Regions from separate parts of the Desulfofundulus thermocisternus DSM 10259 genome, predicted to be linked through region 2. Evidence: riboswitches for the same ligand, from Rfam matches in the RefSeq annotation. Region 2 holds a riboswitch; each other region holds the start of a gene.
What was found. Region 2 has a riboswitch for cyclic di-GMP ahead of BR83_RS0101500 (hypothetical protein). Riboswitches for the same ligand answer to the same signal wherever they lie in the genome.
Positions count from the first base shown of each region.

Region 1: it holds a riboswitch for cyclic di-GMP, as region 2 does, so the genes downstream of both, BR83_RS16190 (HD-GYP domain-containing protein) here and BR83_RS0101500 (hypothetical protein) in region 2, are expected to answer to the same signal.
Region 3: it holds a riboswitch for cyclic di-GMP, as region 2 does, so the genes downstream of both, flgB (flagellar basal body rod protein FlgB) here and BR83_RS0101500 (hypothetical protein) in region 2, are expected to answer to the same signal.
Region 4: it holds a riboswitch for cyclic di-GMP, as region 2 does, so the genes downstream of both, BR83_RS0109185 (methyl-accepting chemotaxis protein) here and BR83_RS0101500 (hypothetical protein) in region 2, are expected to answer to the same signal.

Region 1 is NZ_KK365995.1:29,516-32,904, forward strand. It holds gene BR83_RS16530 (hypothetical protein) at 1-378, shown strand, start outside; gene BR83_RS17255 (hypothetical protein) at 592-741, shown strand; gene BR83_RS17040 (ParB N-terminal domain-containing protein) at 734-904, shown strand; cyclic di-GMP riboswitch class I at 1,139-1,243, shown strand; gene BR83_RS16190 (HD-GYP domain-containing protein) at 1,573-2,187, shown strand; gene BR83_RS0114240 (hypothetical protein) at 2,187-2,435, shown strand; gene BR83_RS0114245 (ATP-binding protein) at 2,768-3,389, shown strand, end outside.
Region 2 is NZ_JMLG01000001.1:276,044-279,432, reverse strand. It holds gene BR83_RS14700 (enoyl-CoA hydratase/isomerase family protein) at 1-439, shown strand, start outside; gene BR83_RS0101505 (NAD(P)H-dependent flavin oxidoreductase) at 445-1,413, shown strand; cyclic di-GMP riboswitch class I at 1,588-1,686, shown strand; gene BR83_RS0101500 (hypothetical protein) at 1,813-2,136, shown strand; gene BR83_RS0101495 (DUF1284 domain-containing protein) at 2,317-2,712, shown strand; gene BR83_RS0101490 (lactate utilization protein) at 2,809-3,389, shown strand, end outside.
Region 3 is NZ_JMLG01000015.1:38,097-41,485, forward strand. It holds gene fliF (flagellar basal-body MS-ring/collar protein FliF) at 1-532, opposite strand, end outside; gene fliE (flagellar hook-basal body complex protein FliE) at 548-847, opposite strand; gene flgC (flagellar basal body rod protein FlgC) at 903-1,349, opposite strand; gene flgB (flagellar basal body rod protein FlgB) at 1,356-1,757, opposite strand; cyclic di-GMP riboswitch class I at 1,982-2,070, opposite strand; gene pseC (UDP-4-amino-4,6-dideoxy-N-acetyl-beta-L-altrosamine transaminase) at 2,333-3,389, opposite strand, start outside.
Region 4 is NZ_JMLG01000010.1:43,797-47,185, forward strand. It holds gene BR83_RS0109175 (2-phosphosulfolactate phosphatase) at 63-851, shown strand; tRNA gene BR83_RS0109180 (tRNA-Val) at 957-1,031, shown strand; cyclic di-GMP riboswitch class I at 1,193-1,299, shown strand; gene BR83_RS0109185 (methyl-accepting chemotaxis protein) at 1,499-2,452, shown strand; gene BR83_RS0109195 (methyl-accepting chemotaxis protein) at 2,691-3,389, shown strand, end outside.

The DNA of each region.
Region 1 (3,389 bases), on a different contig from region 2:
GAACAGGAACTCGTGGACCGGCTGATAGCCGAAGAGAAAGAAACCTTTGCCCGGCAGAGAAAGAGCATTGCCAAAATTGTTTTAACCGACTGCGGGGACGAAATAGAAGTCAAGACCTACGAGGAATCCCCCATCCGCAGGATCCGGCGCATTACCGGGTATCTCGCCGAGACGAGCCACCTGGTGCTGGATTCCTTCAACCCCCAGGGGGTATGGTGGACGTGGTCTTTCGGGAGGAGGTGGTCATTGAGGGAAGTACTGCCGTGGCCGTTCACCTTCGAGACCGGCTCGCGCGTGGAAACGTGGTTCCTTCGCCCGGCCCTGTGGCTCGGGACGGTGCTTTTAATAGCGCGGTGCCTCGGAGTAGTGCCGCGTTAAATGTATAAGAGTAATAATCTTGGAAGATGGTAAAAGTAAAAATAACACTATTGTGCTTATATAAAACTTACGCTGGCCCGCCCGCGACGGTCAGTTGGGCATAAAGCCCCGGCCCGGATGGGCGGCGGGCTGGCTTTTTTCAGAAGCCTCCCCTCTTCCCATTTTTTGCCCGGTTCAGTGCCGGGCTTTTTCTTTTTCCGGGGGCGAAGCGTGATGGACTTTTTCATCAGAGAAGAGGTTGACATGGCCGAGAAGTACGGCCTGTCGATCGTCCGGGTGAGTTACGATGCGGTGAATAAACAGGTAGCGGAAATGCTGGCGTACCTAGAAGCTGGTTTTCATGGAGGTGTTCGGCTTGGATAAAGTTCGAAGAGTTAGAATTGCCGACATCAAAATTATCGACCGCGTCCGGAAAGACATGGGCAACCTTGAGGAACTGGCGGGGGATATAGCGGAAAACGGGCTTATCAACTATCCCGTAGTAACGCCTGACAACGTGCTCATAGCAGGGGAGATGAATAATTAGCTTGTTTTAGCCCCCACCTTGAATGCAAGGGGGGGGTATTTTACGCTTACGCTCTTTACTATACCATTCAGGATACCTGTAACTGTCATCTGTTTGTGAAAAATACTGCATTGGTGGATATCTGCTTTTTGACATGGACTCGACATAAAGTTGCATTATTTGCTTGACACAGGAAAATTATGCTGATTCAATAGAATTAGTTCTAAAATAAGTAGATAAACAGCAAATAAATTCACTCCCGGAGGGCAAACCCGTGCGAAAGCCGGGGACGCAAAGCCGCAGGTCTAAGGTTCCCCGCAAAACACCTGGGTGGGGAGCTATGACGGCTGGGTTGCAGGGGAGAAAAGTAGCTACAGGGCAGATGCTTTTCTCCCTGTAGCTTTTTACTTTGGACCCTGGAAGATGAACCTGAATTTATCATTAACAAATTGACGTATTACAAAGGGCTTATGGAATGGGGGCTTTGTTATGGTTGGACAAACTATAACATTACGTACATACGTTCGGGGGGGGGGGTAATCTCTGCCTTATATGCCATGTAATGGTGATATTAACAGATAACGCTATTATCCCCTCACTGCGCTCCCCTCCTTTATTTATCTCCAGTTAGTTCCTTCCTGTTTTGCCGCTGCATTCTCCTGCCCATGTTCCCATTTTGAGGTGATATCGTGGATTCATTAACGCATCTTGTCCGGGCTCTTTTCCGGATGCTGGAAGCCCGGCTGGAAGGGGTTTCGCGCCATTCGGAACGGGTAGCTTCCCTGGCTGTGATGCTGGCAAGAGAGCTTGGGATGAACGAAAATGATCAGAAAATGATATATGTGGCCGGTTTACTCCATGACCTGGGCAAGATGGCAGTTCCCGGCAGAATTCTCTTCAAGCCGGACAAGCTCACCGGGGAGGAATGGGAAGAAATAAAAAAACACCCGGTCTACAGTTTTCAGATTCTCTCTTACATACCTCAATTGAAGGATATCAACCTCCTGATGCTTTACCACCATGAGCGTTACGACGGCCGGGGTTATCCGTACGGTCTGAAAGGGGAAGACATCCCCCTGGGGGCGCGTATCCTAACGGTTGCCGACAGCTACGACGCCATGACCTCGCACCGGGTGTACAGGCCGGCCATGTCTACCCGTGAGGCACTGGAGGAAATCTACCGCTGTGCGGGCACGCAGTTTGACCCGCGGGTGGTGGAAGCGTTTTTCAACCTTGATGTTTCCGGCAGCAAGTTGGAGGTGCCGTTCCGGAAGCGGGACCGGGAGGTGCTGACGACTACCTGATGAGCGGCAGGAGAAAAAGTATCGTTCGTTTTCTGTCAAAACATTATTTCCTGCTCGGCACCTGCTGCGCGGTATTTTATGCGCTGCCGGTAATTTATGAACTCCTGCTGTGCAGGCAGGGGGTTTTCAGCAACGCCGTATGGTACGCCTACGTCATTCCGGCCATCCTGCTGGGTTATGCTTTCGGTTTCAGGGGAGGCATATTCAACGCCCTGTTTGGTACTGTTCTGGCACTAACAGTGGAATAGATTGGTACAGCGGCCGCTGTCAGTTCTGGTTCTTCACCCCGATCCGCAGGGAGAATGTCCGTTTTGTGGGCTGAGAGGCAGAAGGATGGTGAAAAATGCGACGGTGTCTTGAATGCGCTCAGAAAGAACCGGACCGTGCTTGTGTGGATTGCCAGTATTTTATTCAGCCAAGCCCCCTTCGCCGGGTGCCTTCGTCCCCTGTCAGGGTCTTGCTGGAAGATGGGTATGGGAAACAGTATCCAGCCCGCATTCTGGTATTAAGTACCACGGAGTTTGGTCTGGAAACAGAAGCCCCCGTTCCAGGACGGTATGTAATCAGGTTGCAGGAAAACTTGTGGGTAGAGGTGGCCGGGGTATCTTTTAAAGGGAAAAACAACGTCCATTTATTTGATATCCTGTGTGTCCACCGGAAGCAGGAGACTGCCCGCCGTCTCAGCAGGGAGGAGTACCAGTTATTGGCCGGCAGCACCGGCGAATTAATATATGAGGTTACCAGGCACCTGCCGGAGCACCTTCAGGATCTGGTCAGGGAAAAACTGCTGGCTGAGGTGGAAAAATCTGAACTAATAAATGCCCTCAAGGTCGGAGTGGTGATGAAATATGAAAGTGGTCGCTTCCGTTTCCTTTCGGGTCAGGCTGACCTGGGCCTGCCCATGGAAGAAACGGAAAAGCTGATGCGCCAGGCTATCCGCCAGGCTGAACACCGGCGCGAGGTGATCATTAGCGCTGACGGGAAAAAGGTATTTGACCTTCATTGCGTGCCGTTCGACTACAGGAGCGGAGGGCTGCTGGCTTTAGACATCACCGGGGTGATTGAAAAGGAAAGAAAGATGCACCGGCAGGAGATGCAGGTTTACCGGGAGGCCATAGCAGCGGTAACGGGGGGGCGTCTGTACCTGGTAGGTAGTGGAGAAATAGAAAAAGTGGTCTCAGAAGGGATGGAACTGGCCAGGG
Region 2 (3,389 bases):
AATCATTGCCGCCATCAATGGTGCGGCAGTAGGCCTGGGGGCAACCATTACCCTGATGTGCGACATAAGGATGGCTGCTGAAAGCGCCACCATATGTTTCCGTTTTACCCAGCTGGGAGTTGTTCCGGAGTTTGCCAGCCCCTACATGCTGCCCAGGATCGTGGGCCTGGGCAGGGCCATGGACCTCTGCCTGACCGCCCGCACCATTACTGCCCGGGAAGCGCTGGAAATGGGCCTGGTGTCCCGGGTGGTCCCTGATGATCAGCTGATGCCGGCGGCCATGGAGCTGGCCAGGGATCTGGCTTCTAAAAAGGAACATGCCATACGCATGACCAGGGAAATGCTGTACCGTCACCTGGATACCGACTTTTGCACTGCGGTGCAACATGATGCGGTGGATTTTATGGAAGCCGTCAGATTGACCTTTGGTGGGAGGTAGAGATAATGCGGACCAGAATTACAGAGCTGCTGGGAATCAAGTATCCGATTATTCAGGGGGGTATGCAGTGGCTTTCCAGGGCCGAATTTGCAGCTGCCGTTTCCAATGCCGGCGGGCTGGGAATTATTACAGCAGCCACGCACCCTACCAAGGAAGCCCTGGTGGAAGAAATCCGCAAGGTAAGGGCTTTAACCGACAAGCCGTTTGGAGTTAATATTTCCATGCTGCCCGAAGTTGGGCCCCGGGATAAGACGGCCGCTTATTTTGAGGCTGTGATTGAGGAAAAGGTGCCCGTGGTGGAAACCTCCGGGCGCAGTCCGGAGGAATATGTTCCCTACTTGAAACAGGCGGGAATTAAGTTGATCCACAAGGTGCCGGCTGTCCGCTATGCTCAAAAGGCCGAGCGGGTGGGGGCAGATGCGGTTACCATCGTGGGATTTGAATGCGGCGGTCATCCCGGCATGGATGACGTAACCACCATGGTTTTAACGCCCAGGACGGTTGATAGCGTATCCATACCGGTTGTTGCCGGCGGCGGTATAGCCGACGCCCGCGGTTTTGTGGCTGCCCTGGCGCTGGGTGCCGAGGGGGTGGTTATGGGTACCAGGTTTGTGGCCACCACAGAATCCCTGGCCCATACCAATTTAAAAGAGTGGATGGTGAAAGCCCGGGAAACGGATACGGTCATCATCCAGCGTTCCATCCGGAATGCTGCCCGGGTAATAAAGAATTCTGCTGCGGAAAAGGTTCTGGAGATGGAGGCCCGTGGAGCAACCCTGGAGGAATTGCTCACCATAATCAGCGGTCAGGTGGGCCGCCGCGCATTGTTTGAGGGTGATCTCGAGGGAGGGACATTTGCCATGGGCCAGTGTGTGGGGCTGGTTTATGAAATCAAACCGGTTAAAGAAGTAATTGAAGAACTGGTCAGCGGGGCCGAAGAAATACTGGCCCGGCTCCAGGGGATGCTGAAGTAATGTTCATAATCTAATCAAATTTGTTAAATTGTTTAACATGCTCTCTTTTATTTATATCTCTTGTTATTAGAAGACCCGGGATACAAAAGCTGTATAATTCGACTAAATTTTCTTGACAGGGAAAAGTTTTGTTGATTTAATAAAAATAAGCACAACATAAGTAGAAATTTAGCCACTCCCAGCGGGCAAACCTGGTGAAAGCCGGGGACGCAAAGCCACAGGTCTAAGGTTTCCGTGGTATCTCCCGGGGACTATGACGGCTGGGTTGCAAGGGAGAAAAGTGCCGCAGGAAAGCATGTGCCTGTCTCCCTGCGGCTTTTTTACTTTAAAGCATGAAAGGGTGGGGGACACTGTCGCAGGGCAAAAACAGTTTACAAAAACTGTTCGCAGAGAGGACAGGTGAAGCGTTTGGTTTTAAAGGTGGGGTGGCCTGCGGTGGGGTTTAATTTGAGCGAGCGTGAGCGGCAGCTGGCCGGTCTATTTCTGCGCTGTCTCGTCCGGGCCAATGAATACGGGCCGGTGGACGTGGGCGCTTTCATTCATTCCTTCCGGGAATACCTGTATGGAAGTTTTGTGCCACCGGAAAAGAAAAAGCCTTTAAGACAATGTAAATGCCTCTACTGTGGCGCGGATTTTTTCACCGAAAAAGAAAACCGGAAATTTTGCAGTGTATTATGCGTGTCGGAGTGGAACAGGAAATACAGGGTTGCGGAGAGAAAATAGCCGGAGGTTTACAGTTAGCACTGGCCGTTTAATTACCCGGTGATGCAGGATATTTGCCAGGGTCCGGAGAAAACACATCGTAGGGAACGGCTTCTTTCCGGAAATCCCTTAAAGGGTTTTTAAGGTAATACCATCAAGCTTTAGTGGATAAAAAAGCCAGTTAGAAGGGAAGCGTTTGCCGTGATTTCCTTAAGGGGACACCACCTGATTTGCCTCCAATTTTATCGTGGAGAAGGATATGATAAGAGATTTGTGGAAAATCTGGAAGGGGTTTTAATGAGGGCTGAAGGGGGCGAAGAAATACTGGTGGTAAGTGGCCCGGACGATATTTGTCGTTCCTGCCCGACGCTCCGGGATAAAGAGTGCGTTTCCTGGCCCGGAGCAGATGCGGAAATAAGGCAGATGGACGCTCAGGCAATGGGGTACCTCGGTGTTGAAACCGGGTCGAAGGTACGCTGGCAGGATATAAAAGCCAGGGTAATGGCTGTCTCCCGGGAGTGGCTGGCCTCCTTCTGTAAGGGTTGCGGGTGGGAAGAAGTTTGCATTGAAAAAAAGAAGAACTGGGGATTGGTTTGAGCTCAAAAGGTACGGGGTTATTGGTCAACTCCGGGCCTAAAGTTAATGATATATTTTATTTATAGACTTTTTAATTATCGGAAAGGGGTTGTGGCTATGAAAGTAACAGAGATGGTTAACTGGAATTACGAACGAAGGTGTCAGAAGGCGGTACAGGCTTTAAATAAGAACGGTTTTACGGCTGTTTTCTGCCCCACCAGGGAGGAGGCGGCCAGCTATATTTTACAGGAAGCCCGGGACGCCCGGACCATCGGCCTGGGTGGTTCCATGACCATAACCGAGCTGGGGGTTTTGGACAAGCTGGCAGGGATGGGGAAAGAATTGCTCATTCACGGGAAGCCCGGCCTTAGTGCCGAGGAAAGCCTGCAAATTATGCGCCGCCAGTTAACCAGCGACCTGTTTCTTTCGGGTACCAACGCCCTTACCCTGTCCGGCTGGCTGGTGAATATTGACATGACGGGTAACAGGGTGGGAGCAATGTTTTTTGGGCCTAAAAAAGTTATTGTGGTGGCCGGGCGAAATAAAATCGTTGAAGATTTGGAGGAAGCAGTAAAACGAATAAAGAGATTTGCTGCTCCCCCCAATGCCATGCGCTTGAAAAAGAACACTCCCTGTGCGAAAACAGGTTTTTGTCAGGACTGCAATTCACCCGACCGCATTTGCCGCGTAATGACTGT
Region 3 (3,389 bases), on a different contig from region 2:
TGAGCTTCAAAGCTATGGAGGCGGAAGGCTCCACCTGCTCGTCCAGGAAGAGGCTTTCCCGGGGCAGCACCAGGTGCACCCGGGCCTGCTCCACCTCCTCCAGGCTGGTGATGGTGCGGCGCAGTTCCTCCTGCAGCGCCCGCTGGTAGTTGACCTGCTGTTCAAAATCGGTAACGCCAAACTTTTGCTGGTCGAAAAGCTCCCACCCGGCCCCCGTATCGGCCAGCACCCCCTTGCTGGCCAGCTCTATTCTCACGCTGGGAACCTGATCTTCCGGCACGGCAATGGTTTTACCCTGATCCTCCAGCCGGTAGGGAACCTTCATATTTTTCAGTTCTTCGGCGATTTTACCCGCCTGAGCGGGCTCCAGGTCGGTGAAGAGGGGGGCATATACCGGCCGGGTGATAAGCACAGCCAGGTAAATCACCGTGGCTAACAGCCCGGCCGCGGCAGCCACCAGGAGGACCTGCCGGGGCCGGGGCAGCGCCTGCCACCGCTCCTTGACGGGGGCCAGGATCTGTCTGGGGTCCATCAACTGCACAGCTCCTTAAACCTGCATGCGCGATATTTCCTGGTAGGCTTCTACAATTTTATTGCGGACCTCCACGGCCAGGGTCATCATGATCCGGGCTTCCTCCATGGCGATGGTCACCTGGTGCAGGTCCTGCACCCGTCCGGTGAGGAAGTCCAAGCCCACCCGGTCGGCCCGCACCTGGGCGTTGTTCACCTCTTCCAGGGCCCGCAAAAGGGCACGGCCGAAGTCGCCGGCACCAGCGGCAGCATCCTGTTTAGAGGACCGGGCCGCCGCAGGCTCAGGGGAAAGAAAGGAAACGGGTAAAACCTGCATTCTGAGGAGTTCTCCTTTCGTCAGCAGCATGAATGGATAAGCCTGTGCTTGAAGATCAGCTCCTGCCTATTTCCAGGGCCCGCAGGGCCATGTCCTTGGCTGCGTTCAAAACCGTGACGTTGGCCTCGTAGGCCCGGGTGGCGGCAATCATGCTGACCATTTCGTTGGCTATGTTGATGTTGGGATAGGCTACGTACCCCGTCCGGGGGTCGGCCAGGGGGTGGGAGGGCTCGTATGCCAGCCGGGGCGGGGAGGGATCTTCCACCACCGCCGCCACGCTTACTCCGGCGGCATCGAGGGATGGCTGGCCGGGCGGGGAGTCCAGAGCCCGGCGCAGCTTTTCGGCAAAGACGGGGACTTTCCGCCGGTAGGGCGGGTTCAGGGGATCGTTGGGCCGCCCCGCCGTCTGCAGGTTGGCAATATTGTTGGCCGTAATATCCAGCCACAGCCTGGAAGCTGTTAAGCCGGAAGCACTAATGCCGAATACATCTAATAGAGGCACCGTCTGTTACCTCCCCCGGATGACGTAAGTCAAAAGGGACAGGCGGTCGCCCAGCGCCCGGGCGGCAGCCTGGTACGTCAGGGTGTTGGCGGCCAGGTTCACCATCTCCTGGTCAATGTCCACGTTATTGCCGTTGTAACCCATGGTGGTGCCCTCCTCCTTCACCACCGTGGGTTCCACCCGGGCCAGCGGTACCGGGGCCCCGAAATGCCGGGGGTCGCTGGTGACCAGCGGCAGGGCGTCCTCCCCCAGCGCCCGCCGCAGCTCCTCCGTAAAGCTGACGGAGGATTTTTTAAATCCCGGCGTGTTCACATTGGCCACATTGTGGGCAATCACCCTCTGCGCCAGCGCCGATGCGTCCAGCTGCTTCTGCAGCGCCACTATAATGGGGCTGCCGAAAAGATCCATAAACCGCCACCTCGCTTTTCCGTAAGCGCTTTAAAAATTTCTGTCTTTTGGCCGCTCCCACCCCCATAATCAAAAGCGCCATTTCTGTATTAGCTCTGTAGAAGAGTGTAAGGGTGATGATTTTGCTTCCAGTTTCAGGTAAATTTTTCTAACTGGAAGAGGGGTTATTTATTTTTCTTAAAGCACCAAAAAACCGGCACCGGGGCCGGGAAGCAGTACTGCATTGTCGCAGCCCGGCTGCCGTGGCGGGAAGCCCGCTGTAGGCCCGCAGCTTTGCGCCCTTCCCTTTCGGTGAAGTTTGCCCCTGGACAATGTGCGATAAAAAGTGTGAAAAAGGGATTATTAACTTGTCATTGGGTTAAAAATCGTTCCCTTGTAGGTGATATCAAAGCAATGTAATTATGTGGCAAGTTTTTGGTAACTAAGTGGTAATTTATTTGACACGTTTTCCCAAACTCCTCCTGTAAAGAGAAAAAATACGTTAAAAATACATAAAAAAATTGCTCCTCTTTGCGCTTTTTGGCACAAAGCATGGAGCAACTGCTACATTTAGTCGAAGAATGTCGATTATGGTTTTATTTGCGCGCCCAGGCCATAACCCGGCGCACGGCCGTGATGACGTCCTGCACATCATTGTCGCTCATGGCCGGGAAAAGGGGCAGGGTGATGGCCCGCTCGTAAAATTCTTCCGCCCGCAGGCAGTAAAACCCGGAAAGGCTGCAGCTGTCCGGGTCCCCCAGCCAGCGGTAGTAAGGGTGGCGGTAGGCGGGCAGGTAGTGGACGTTCACCCCGATATTTTCCGCCCGCAGGGCTTCAAACACCTGGCGCCGGTCGTATTTCAGAAGCTCCAGCTTTAATGCCAGCACGTAAAGGTGCCAGGAGGAGCGGCCGTAAGGCGCCTGGTAGGGGATTTCCACCCCGGGCAGTTCGGCAAAGGCTTCGTTATAGGTGCGGGCAATTTCGCGCCTGCGCTCCACAAAGCGGTCCAGCTTGCGCAGCTGGCTCAAACCCAGGGCGGCCTGGATATCGGTGAGGCGGTAGTTGAAGCCCACATCCAGCATTTCGTAGTACCAGGGACCGTGGTCCTCCACCATGAATTCCCGGTCCCGGGTGATGCCGTGGTTGCGGAAGAGCAGCAGCCAGTGGTACAGCTCGTCGGAACCGGTGGTCACCATCCCCCCTTCCCCGGTGGTGATGTGCTTCACCGGGTGAAAGCTGAAAACGGTCATGTCGCTCAGGCAGCCCACGGGCTGCCCTTTATATTCCGCCCCCAGGGCGTGGCAGGCATCTTCAATAACCACGAGGTTGTGCTTTTCAGCCAGGGCGTGAATGGCGTCCAGATCGCAGGGCTGGCCGGTGAAATGCACGGGAATGATGGCCTTTGTCTGCGGGGTGATCTTTTTTTCTATTTCCGCCGGGTCGATATTGTATGTGCGCGGGTCTATGTCCGCAAAGACGGGCTTCGCCCCCAGGTAGAGGGCACAGTTGGCGCTGGCCACGAAGGTGATGGGGCTGGTGATCACTTCGTCCCCCCTGCCCACGCCGGCGGCAAAGCAGGCCGCGTGCAGGGCCGCCGTCCCGCTGGAGAAGGCCACGGCATAACGGGCCCCCACCCGGGCGGCAAACTGCTTT
Region 4 (3,389 bases), on a different contig from region 2:
AGAATATTTTCTTGCCGCCCGGGATAGGAAACAGTATAATATTAACGCGTGGAGGTTTAAATATGCGTGTGACCCTTTATCCAACAGCTGAAAGCCTGGAACAGGCCGTTCTGGCCGGGGGTACGGCGGTGGTTTTTGATGTTTTGAGAGCTACCAGCACCATAGTTACCGCCCTGGCCCATGGTTGCCGGGGTGTGGTGACCGTTGTCGACCCGGCGGAAGCACAGGAGGTTGCAGCCAGGCTGGCCGGGGAGAATATACCGGTACTGCTGGCCGGTGAACGGGGCGGCGAAAAAATTCCCGGCTTTCCTCACGGCAACTCCCCGCTGGAGTTCCGGCCGGAAGTGGTTGGCGGCAGGATGCTGGTTCTCACCACCAGCAACGGCACCCGCGCCCTGAATCTTGCGGCAGGAAGAGCCGGTACGGTGCTGGTGGGAAGCCTGCTCAATGCCCGGGCGGTGGCCCGGGAGGTCTGCCGGCTGGGCAGGGACGTAACCCTGGCCTGCGCCGGCACGCAGGGCGAGTTTTCCCTGGAAGATGCCCTGGGGGCTGGAATGGTGGTGCTGGAGATGGTGAAAATGGCGGATCCGGGCTGGTTGTACTGCTCTACTCCCGGAGCGTCCGGGCTGGATCTGTCCGACTTTGCCGTGGCTGCCCTACACCTGGCCCTGGCCTATAAAGACAACCCCCGGCGAGCTTTTGACCATTCCCTGCACGGGCGCAAGCTTTTCAGCATGGGCCTGGCGGCCGACCTGGACTGGTGCGCTTCCCTGAACACCTGTGAGGTGGTGCCGGTGGTTGGGGAGGGGAAGGAAATAATTCCCGGCTGCCCCGTAATTGTAAGGAGCTGATACCTGTGCGCCCCGCCTGTCCGGGAATAAAAAAACAGGCCGGCCCCCCTTGCACCCGGCCGGCAAATGTGTTAAAATAACACCTGCAACGGTAAAACTTCAAATGGGCGCGTAGCTCAGTGGGAGAGCGCTTGACTCACATTCAAGAGGTCGTAGGTTCAATCCCTACCGCGCCCACCAGAAAAACGGGAGCCCCGGAAAACGGGGCTTTTTGTTTTGGTGTGGAAGCTGCAAACTATTGCTGTTCGACATAAAATGACATTATTTACTTGACACAGGAAAATTGTGCTGGTTCAATAGAATTAATTATGAAATAAGTAGAAAAATAGCGAATAAAGTTTAACCTCGGAGGGCAAACCCGCGCGAAAGCCGGGGACGCAAAGCCACAGGTCTAAGGTTTCCCGCAGGACGCTTTTTAGCGGGGAGCTATGACGGCTGGGTTGCAGGGGAGAAAAGTAACTACGGGGCAGGATGCTTTTCTCCCTGTAGTTTTTTCTTTGTTTGCGTTCCTGGAAGGGGGGCTTTATTTTCTACCTCCAGTTTGTTTCTTCCTGTTCTGCCCCATGTTCTTGTTTTCCTTCAGGTTGGTGATATATCTCATCAGCGTCAGATGTGATTGCGGATAAAAGAAAGGGGAGTGTTCTTTAGTGAACCTGCTTTCATTTAAAAACAAGAAAGCTCAACCGGAAGAAATATCTCCACCTCCAGCGGTCGAGCCGGTGGAACCCGCTGCAGCTGCCGGCGATAACGGGGGTGAACGCCGGGCGGAGCAGGCGGAGCCCGACCTTTTAAAATGCGCCCTGAAGCTGGCCCCCTTTATCAAGGGGATGCTGGGGGAAGAGATGGGAATTTATGTATCGGACCTGGAGCGGTATATTTACTGCGACCCCGGTCAGGTGGGCCTTTCTTTAAAGGCGGGTGACACCATCAATGAAGGCAGCGTAACCGCCCTGACCCTGCGCACCGGCCGCAGGCAGGCCAGGCGGACGGGGAAGGAGGTCTACGGCATACCTTACATCGGCGTTTCCTACCCCATTACCGATCCCGGTACAGGTAAAGTAATCGGCACCATTGGCATGACCACCCCCATCACCCGCCAGGAAAATCTGATTGCAATGTCGCAGGAAATGGACAGCCAGATCAACCAGATAGCCATGGCTACCTCCAACCTTTCCGCCACCTCGGAAGAAGTGGCGGCAACAACGGAAAACCTGAACAGCAGCGCGCAGAAGATCAGGGATGAAATCAAGAAAACCGACGGCATTGTCAACCTCATCGAGGAAATTGCCGAGCAAACCCACCTGCTGGGGTTGAACGCGGCCATCGAAGCGGCCCGGGTGGGCGATGCCGGGCGGGGTTTCAACGTGGTGGCCGGGGAAATACGCAAGTTATCCCAGGATACCCAGCGCTCGGCCAGGGAAATCCTGGAGACCCTGCAGGAGGTGCAGCAGTCCGTTCTGGAGCTGACGGATTCAATTACCCAGTTGTCTGCCGCGGTGCAGGAGCAGGCCGCTTCGTCGCAGGAAATCAACGCTTCGGTGAATGAGCTGACGGCGGTATCCGCGCGGCTAAAGAAGCTGGCCGATGAGCTGGTGGTTTAGGGCACCAGCAACTAAAATTATTTTAGCGTTTTATTTAAAGCCGGCCGTCACAACTGCCGGCTATTTTTATGGTTTAAAAAAAGGCTATAAGCTCTGGCAGCGGGCTCAAGTAACCCTGAATTATGCCGAAATAAAAATATAGAAGTTTAAGACCGGGGAACGGTTGTTTCTATACCCTTAAACGGGATCTGCCGGTTCCGGTTACTGCCTGAAGAAGCAAAATTGTAAGGAAGGAGGATTGGCGGCGCTGTTCCTGCTTGCCGTCACGGTGCAGGGGCGGCTGCAGACAGGGATGAAGGGAAGACTTACGGGACAGCTTGCGGGAAGCCTGCGGATCAGAATGGCTGTTTTCTTCGGCTTTATAGTGCTCATGGGTTGCCTGGTGCTGGGGCTGGTGAGCGAGCATTACGCCGAACAGGCCCTGCAGGAACAGAGCCAGGAGGCCCTGCTTAAGACGGCCAGGCAGGCTGCCGAAACACTGGACAACCGTATCCAGGCGCGAATATATGCGGTTGAAAGCATAGCCAGCAGGAACGTCATCCGCGGCAGGTGGGGTGGCCGGGAGGCCACTCTGGAGGAAAAACTGCAGGCCCTGCGCGAGGAGTGGAAAAGGGCGGAAAGCCTGGGCTTCAAACAACTGGGCATTGCCGACAGGGAAGGAAATGCTTTCTTCAGCGATGGCAGTAAGGCCAGGGTTGCCGACCGGGATTATTTCAAAGCGGCCCTGGAAGGAAAGACCGCCGTTTCCAGCACGCTGGTCAGCAGGCTGGATAATGCTGTGGTCTTTGTTTTTTCCGCTCCGGTTCGCCATTATGCCACTGGAGAGGTAAACGGCGCGGTTATCGGGGTTATGGATGGCAGCAAGATGAGCACTTTGGTTTCTTCCATCAATTACGGGCGCACGGGTTACGGTTTTGCCGTGGACAACACAGGCAAG